2 regions of the Limnohabitans sp. TS-CS-82 genome follow, and region 1 is predicted to be linked to the other one. Evidence: riboswitches for the same ligand, from Rfam matches in the RefSeq annotation. Region 1 holds a riboswitch; the other holds the start of a gene.
What was found. A riboswitch is a leader RNA that binds a small molecule or an ion and turns the genes downstream of it on or off. The one in region 1 is predicted to bind glycine.

Region 1 (3,757 bases):
GCCTGCTGCGCAGCTACACCCAAGAGCGTTTGACCGAAGCCAAACGACTGGTGGAGACCGATCACAAATGGTCGCGCGTCATGTCTGCCCCCACCACACAGGCCGAGCGCGATGGCACCGAAGAGCCTCGCATCATTCGCCAGTTCAAAGACAACTTGGAGTTCACAGGCGGCACAGCGGTGAAATACGACACCTCATATTTGTTTGCCGCCAGCGCACACCAAGCGCTGGCCAAAGGCGAGGAGGTGGGTCGACGTTTTCACTCAGCGCCAGTGGTGCGTGTGTCAGACGCCAAGCAAATGCAACTGGGCCATGTGGCACAGGCTGATGCACGCTGGCGCATTTATGCGTTTGCAGGCAAGGCAGACACCTCTAGCGCAGGCTCAGGCATTCACAAGCTGTCGGACTGGTTGGAAACCAACGCCAACTCACCCATCGTCAAGCACACACGCAAGGGTGAAGACATTGATGCGGTCATCGACTTCCGCGCCGTGTTTCAACAAACCTTCGATCAGCTCGCTTACGAACACATGCCCTCGTTGCTCAAGCCCAAAACAGGCAAGCTGGGTTTGCAAGACCACGCAAAAGTTTTCTGTGTGGACCACAAAGGTGTGGGCGATATTTTTGACATGCGTGGCATCGATCGCGACAAGGGCTGCATGGTGGTGGTTCGTCCTGACCAATATGTGGCGCATGTGTTGCCGTTGGATGGCTATGAGGAACTGTCCGCTTTCTTTGCGGGCGTTCTGCGCTGATTAGCTCTTGGCCCAGCACGAGTTGAGCCAGGGTTGACTGCAGCAGTCCGTCGCTCTGTAATTTTTTAGAAAACGTAGCTTTTAGAAAGACCCGCGATGCGTCTATTGGGTCTAGATATAGCGCTTTGACATAGCTAAAAAACCGAACGGTAGAGATGCACAAGGTACCTCTAACGTTCGGTGAAGGTGCTTTCAGCTTACAGATTGCCAGCAGTGGCTGCGTGCAAATTCATCGCTTGCACCGACGTTTGAGCTGATGCTTTGACGATGGTGTCTGATACCAGCTCAGCGGTCACGGCAGACAGCGTCCAGCCCAAGTGCCCGTGACCGGTGTTGTAGAACACGTTGGCGGCTTTGCCCTGGCCTACGCGCGGCATCATATTGGGCATCATGGGTCGCAAGCCAGCCCATGGCACCACCGAGCGGGTGCTGATGCGGGGGAAGCATTGTTCAACCCACTCAACCAAGGGACGAATGCGGTCCGCACGAATGTCACGGTCGATGCCATTGAATTCGGCAGTACCCGCTACGCGGAAGCGGTTGAGGCCTAAGCGGCTGGTGACCAATTTGGTTTCGTCATCCAGCAAGCTCACGTTGGGTGCGCCCATTTGGCTTTCTTCATCGTTGAGGTTGACCGTGATGGAGTAGCCTTTGACGGGGTAAATATTCACGCGATCGCCCAGCTGAGCTGCAAAGTTTCGGCTGGCAACACCTGCACATACAACCACGCTGTCAAAGGTATGAACACAGGGGGACGCATCCTCTTGTGCCACGGTGATGACGGCTTGTTGGCCGTTGCTTTGAACCGAAGTCACATCTTGGCCATACAGCGTGTGCACACCCAGTCGTGCTGCCGCAGCGGCGAGTCCGTTGGTGAATTTGTGAATGTCACCTGTGGCATCGCTTTCGGTGAAGTAGCCACCGTAGTAAGTACCAGCCAAGGTGGGCTCGATGGCTTTCATTTCCTCTGGGGTCACGGCATGGCGAGGAAGTCCACCCTTGGCCAGCATGACTGACACTTTGCCTGCATGGTCAAACCCTTTTTTGTCGCGGTAGATGTGGAGGATGCCTTCTTTCTTCAGGTCGAAATCAATGCCTTCTTCTTGTGCCCAAGCAAACAAATGTTTGCGAGCTGCGACAGCTAAGCGCGCTGTCTCGACCGTGTTGCGCTCGTAATGGGGCATGGCCGCAATGAACTCTGCAAACCAAGAGAGTTTGTGCCATGTAGGTGCTGGGTTGACCAGCAGCGGCGCGTCACTTTTGAGCATCCACTTGAGGCCTTTGAGGATGGTGGACCAATGCGTCCAAACTTCTGCGTTGGATGCAGACAGTTGCCCGCCGTTCGCAAACGAGGTTTCCATCGCAGCATAGCGATGGCGTTCAAACAAGGTCACGGCAAAGCCGCGTTTGGCTAAGGCGTAGGCTGTTGTGACACCCGTGATGCCGCCGCCAATAACTGCGATTGTTTTCATGATGAAGGAACTTTCAAAACGTCAAGGGTTGAGCTTTGGCATGCAAACACGCATACACAAAGCGCCCCCTCTGTTTTTGGACCTGAGAGATTCACGGTGGCGTGTGACGGCCATCGCTTGCTCCTTCGGTGCACTGACGGACGAATGCGTCAGCAGCTCTTCAGAGTTGGGTCATGTCACCGGTCCGTTTGCCTGAGAGTTTCCGGGGCGGTTGCTCCTTCGGCGCTGCCCAGCACGCTTGGGCGTTGGCAGTCTCTCCCGATGACATGTCGACACAAGGTCGAGTAAAAATCAAATATCAGTTTGCCAGAAATCTTTCTACCAGCGCGACCCAATAAGCAGCGCCAGTGGCAATGTTGTCGTCATTGAAATCGTAGCCTGGGTTGTGCACCATGCACGCACCAGCAGAGTCTGCATCACCGTTGCCAATCAGTAAATAGCTACCCGGTATTTTTTCGAGCATGAACGCAAAGTCTTCACTGCCTGTCAAGGCTGGGCCTTGCAAGGTCACGCGTTCGGAGCCTACTAAATCAAGCGCCACTTGTCGTGCAAAGTCTGTTTCAGATTTTGAGTTCAGCAGCACACAGTAGCCGGGACGCCAATCGATATCGGCACTCACGCCGAAACTCTCGGCTTGCGCAGCTACCAAGGCTTTGATGCGCTGCTCTAACAAACGTCGCACCTCTGGGTTGAGGGATCGCACGCTGAGCTCTAGGGTGGCCAACGCAGGAATGACGTTGTTGGCTTGACCTGCATGCAATGCGCCCACCGTGACGACGGCCGTATCGAGCGGGTCGACGTTGCGCGACACGATGGTTTGCAGCGCCATGACGATGGACGATGCCGCTACCAAGGGGTCTGCCGCGCGGTGGGGCATGGCTCCATGACCACCGGTGCCGTGCACGCGGATGGTCACGTAGTCGCTCGAGGCCATGGCTGCACCGTCACGAAACACAAAGTGCCCCGCAGGTGTGCCTGGCATGTTGTGCATGGCAAAAACAGCATCGCATGGGTGGTGCTCAAACAGGCCGTCCTCCATCATGCGCACCGCGCCGCCGCCGCCTTCTTCGGCTGGTTGAAAAATCAAATTCAAGGTGCCGGTGAATGACGCATCTTGCGCAATCGATTTGGCAGCAGCCAAGAGCATAGCGGTATGACCATCGTGGCCGCATGCATGCATCACGCCGGGTTTCACACTCGACCATTCAGCGCCTGTGGCTTCTTGAATGGGCAGTGCATCCATGTCCGCGCGCAGGCCTAAGCGGCGGCCTTGCCCTCGCGTCAATGTGCCCACCACACCTGTGCCACCCAAACCACGGTGAACAGCATAGCCCCAGCCCTCTAGCTTGGCAGCGACCAAGTCAGACGTGCGGTGCTCTTCAAATGCCAACTCGGGGTGGCGGTGGATGTCGCGGCGCAGTTGGATGAATTCACCCACTCGCTCGGTCAGTGCATCACGCAAGTAGGTCATATCACTGGGGCTGCAAGTCGATCGATTTCGCGATGGCGCGGAATTGTGCCGTGCCATCC
Region 2 (3,757 bases), on a different contig from region 1:
ACCCCGAGTTGGCGTTTGAAGAGCACCGCACCTCTGATTTGGTCGCCGCCAAGTTAGAAAGTTGGGGCTATGCCGTGCACCGCGGCTTGGGCGGCACCGGTGTGGTGGGCACTTTGAAGCGCGGCACCAGCGCACGCCGCCTAGGGCTGCGCGCCGACATGGATGCCTTGCCAATTCAAGAGGCCACAGGCGCTGAATGGACCAGCGTCAAACCGGGCCTGATGCACGCCTGCGGTCACGACGGTCACACCGCCATGTTGTTGGCGGCGGCTAAAACCATCGCGCAAGACCAGACGTGGGATGGCACTTTGAATTTGATTTTCCAGCCCGCTGAAGAAGGCGGCGGTGGCGCCGTGCGCATGATGGCCGATGGCTTGTTTGAGCAGCACCCGTGCGATGCGGTGTTTGCCATGCACAACATGCCTGGCACGCCCGTGGGGCACTTTGTGTTTCGCGATGGTGCGGCCATGGCGTCCAGCGATTACGTCACCTTGCGCATTCACGGCACAGGTGGGCATGGCGCCATGCCGCACCGTGCCGCTGATCCTTTGGTGGCTGCGGCTTCTATCGTGATGGCGCTGCAAACGGTGGTGTCGCGCAACGTCGACCCTCTGCACACCGCAGTGGTCACGGTGGGTGCGTTGCATGCGGGCCAAGCCAACAACGTCATTCCGGCGCTGGCGACCCTGGAGCTCAGTGTGCGTTCGCTGGACCCCGAGGTGCGTCGCTTGTTAGAGCAGCGCATCAAAGCCTTGGTGGCTGCACAGGCTGAGAGCTTCGGTGTCAGGGCTGAGATCGATTGGCGACCCGGCTACTGCGTGCTGGTGAACTCGGTGGCTGAGACCGACTTTGCGCGTCAAGTGGCGCTTGACTTGGTGGGCGCTGAGCGCGTCACCCTTCACGGCCCAGCGCTCACAGGCAGCGAAGACTTTGCCTTCATGCTCGAAAAAATACCCGGCAGCTACTTGCTCATTGGCAATGGTGACGGCGACTCCGCGGGCGCGTGCATGGTGCACAACCCCGGCTACGACTTCAATGACGACAACATCGCCACGGGGGCCGCGTATTGGGTGGCACTCGCGGAAAAGTTTTTCGCTCATTAGAATGATCTGACATTCACTCGACCTCGTGTCGACGTGTGATCGGGAGAGACTGCCAACGCCAACGCGTGCTGGGCAGCGCCGAAGGAGCAACCGCCCCGGAAACTCTCAGGCAAAGGGACCGGTCACACGCATTTATCTCTGAAGAGCTGCTGGCGCATTCGTCTGCCAGTGCACCGAAGGAGCAAGCGATCCGCACCCTGCGGTTCGTGAATCTCTCAGGTCCAGAAACAGAGGGGGCGCTCTAGGCATGCGGCTTGTGTGCTTGGCGCTTCACCCCTCGACGTTTTTGAAAGCTCATTTCTCATGAAAACAATCGCAGTCATTGGCGGCGGCATCACCGGCGTGACCACCGCCTACGCCTTGGCCAAACGCGGCTTTGCCGTGACCTTGTTCGAACGTCATCGCTACGCCGCGATGGAAACCTCGTTCGCCAACGGTGGCCAGCTCTCGGCCTCCAACGCTGAGGTGTGGACGCATTGGTCCACCATCCTCAAAGGCTTGAAGTGGATGCTCAAGAGCGATGCACCGCTGTTGGTCAACCCCGCACCGACTTGGCACAAACTGTCTTGGTTTGCCGAGTTCATCGCCGCCATGCCCCATTACGAACGCAACACCGTCGAGACGGCGCGCATGGCCGTGGCCGCCCGCGCGCATTTGTTTGCTTGGGCGCAAGAAGAGGGCATCGACTTTGACCTCAAGCGCGAAGGCATCTTGCACATTTACCGCGACAAAAAGGGGTTTGACCACGCGGGCAAGGTCTCTGAAATGCTGGCCAAAGGCGGTTTGCCACGTCGTGCTGTTTCGCCCGAAGAAATGAAAGCGATTGAACCGACCTTGGCAGGCACGTATTACGGCGGCTACTTCACCGAAAGCGACTCGACGGGCGACATTCACAAATTCACCCATGGCCTCGCTGCTGCTGCAGAGCGTTTGGGTGTGCGCACCTTGTACGGCCAAGAGGTGACATCGGTGCAGACCAGTGGCCAGCAAGCCGTGGTCACCGTGACGCAGCAAGCCGCCGCCCCCAGTGTGCATACCTTTGATGGCGTGGTGATTTGCGCAGGCGTGGCCAGCCGCGACTTCGCAGCCCAACTCGGCGATCGCGTGAACATTTACCCCGTCAAAGGCTATTCCATCACCGTCAATTTGAACGATGAAAAGAGCCAAGCTGGCGCACCCAATGTGAGTTTGTTGGATGATGAAACCAAGTTGGTCACCAGCCGTTTGGGCTTGAATCGTTTCCGTGTGGCGGGCACCGCGGAGTTCAACGGCATTGACCGCGACATTCGCGCCGACCGCATTCGTCCTTTGATCGCGTGGGTGGAGCAATGCTTCCCCAACATCAACACCCGCTCGGTGGTGCCATGGGCGGGTTTGCGCCCCATGATGCCCAACATGATGCCGCGCGTGGGTCGAGGTAAAGCTGCCAACGTGTTTTACAACACCGGCCATGGCCACTTGGGTTGGACGCTGTCGGCAGTCACGGCCGACATGCTGGGCAATGTCGTGGCCGAGTCAGCGAAGCTTGACCGTCGATAAATCAAACTGAGGTTCAGGCGTGGCCAGTGCCATGCCTTCTAACGTTTGCACCAGCAACTCGGCCAAGACCAAATCGCGGTATGGCTTGTGGTCGGCTGGGATGACGTACCAAGGCGCGAGGGGCGTGCTGGTCGCGGACATGGCGTCTTGGTAGGCCGCCATGTAATCGGCCCAGAGCTTGCGGTCTTCGAAGTCCGAGGCTTGCAATTTCCATTGCTTGCTCGGATCGTCCATGCGGGCTTGCAGGCGTTTTTTTTGCTCGCTTTTGGAGATATGCAAATAACACTTGAGCACGGTCACACCCGCGTCGTGGAGCATGGCTTCGAAGTTGCGAATGTGTTGAAAGCGTTGCGTCCACGTCTCTTTGTCGATCCAACCACGCACCCGTGTGACCAACACATCCTCGTAATGGCTGCGGTTGAAGATGGCAATTTCTCCCAAGGCAGGAACTTTTTGGTGGATGCGCCACAAGAAATCATGCCGTTTCTCTTCTTCACTGGGCGCGCCAAACGCTTCGGCGCGCACGCCCAAAGGACTGACGTGCGTGAACACGCTGCGAATCACGCCGTCTTTGCCTGAGGTGTCCATGCCTTGCAGCACCAGCAGCACGGCCTTGTTTTTGCCCGCATGCAGCAGGCCTTGCAGCGCATCCAAGTGCTCACCTTGTTTTTTCAAGGCGTGTGCCCACTCGGACGCCTGTGCCATGTCGTGGGGAGCGGGTTCGGTGCTGATGTGGTTCAGGTCGAGGGCGGCGTGGTACTTCACGTGCAAGTGGGTGTGTTTATTGCTTGACATTCAGGTCTTCAAAAGTCGTTGAGGGTCAGCGTTGTGCGCAGACTTGGGTTTTCCCCCATCATGCACGGCTTTTCTTGGCGACAAAAACTGTATACACTTCGAATCACCTGTCGCAGCGGAGCAGAGCTTAGACCAAGCCCTAGTTCGCGACCCTCGTGTCTTCACAGTGCCCGCAGTGGTGAATGACAAACTTTGAATCAAGTGACTGAGGTCTCGACATGGACGCATATTTCTTAGACTGGGCCAACTTGCTGTTGCGTTGGGTGCACGTCATCACCGCCATTGCATGGATTGGCTCATCGTTTTACTTTGTCTTCTTA

Region 2: another riboswitch for glycine. It lies ahead of C5F52_RS23160 (D-amino acid dehydrogenase); the one in region 1 lies ahead of C5F52_RS24450 (D-amino acid dehydrogenase).

What each region holds. Positions count from the first base shown of each region.
Region 1 covers NZ_PTQX01000016.1:79,787-83,543, reverse strand. The annotation lists gene C5F52_RS24455 (FAD-dependent monooxygenase) at 1-755, shown strand, start outside; gene C5F52_RS24450 (D-amino acid dehydrogenase) at 953-2,227, opposite strand; glycine riboswitch at 2,398-2,498, opposite strand; gene C5F52_RS24445 (M20 aminoacylase family protein) at 2,526-3,698, opposite strand; gene C5F52_RS24440 (tripartite tricarboxylate transporter substrate binding protein) at 3,700-3,757, opposite strand, start outside.
Region 2 covers NZ_PTQX01000014.1:151,890-155,646, reverse strand. The annotation lists gene C5F52_RS23165 (M20 aminoacylase family protein) at 1-1,103, shown strand, start outside; glycine riboswitch at 1,134-1,234, shown strand; gene C5F52_RS23160 (D-amino acid dehydrogenase) at 1,407-2,642, shown strand; gene C5F52_RS23155 (PPK2 family polyphosphate kinase) at 2,619-3,437, opposite strand; gene C5F52_RS23150 (urate hydroxylase PuuD) at 3,656-3,757, shown strand, end outside.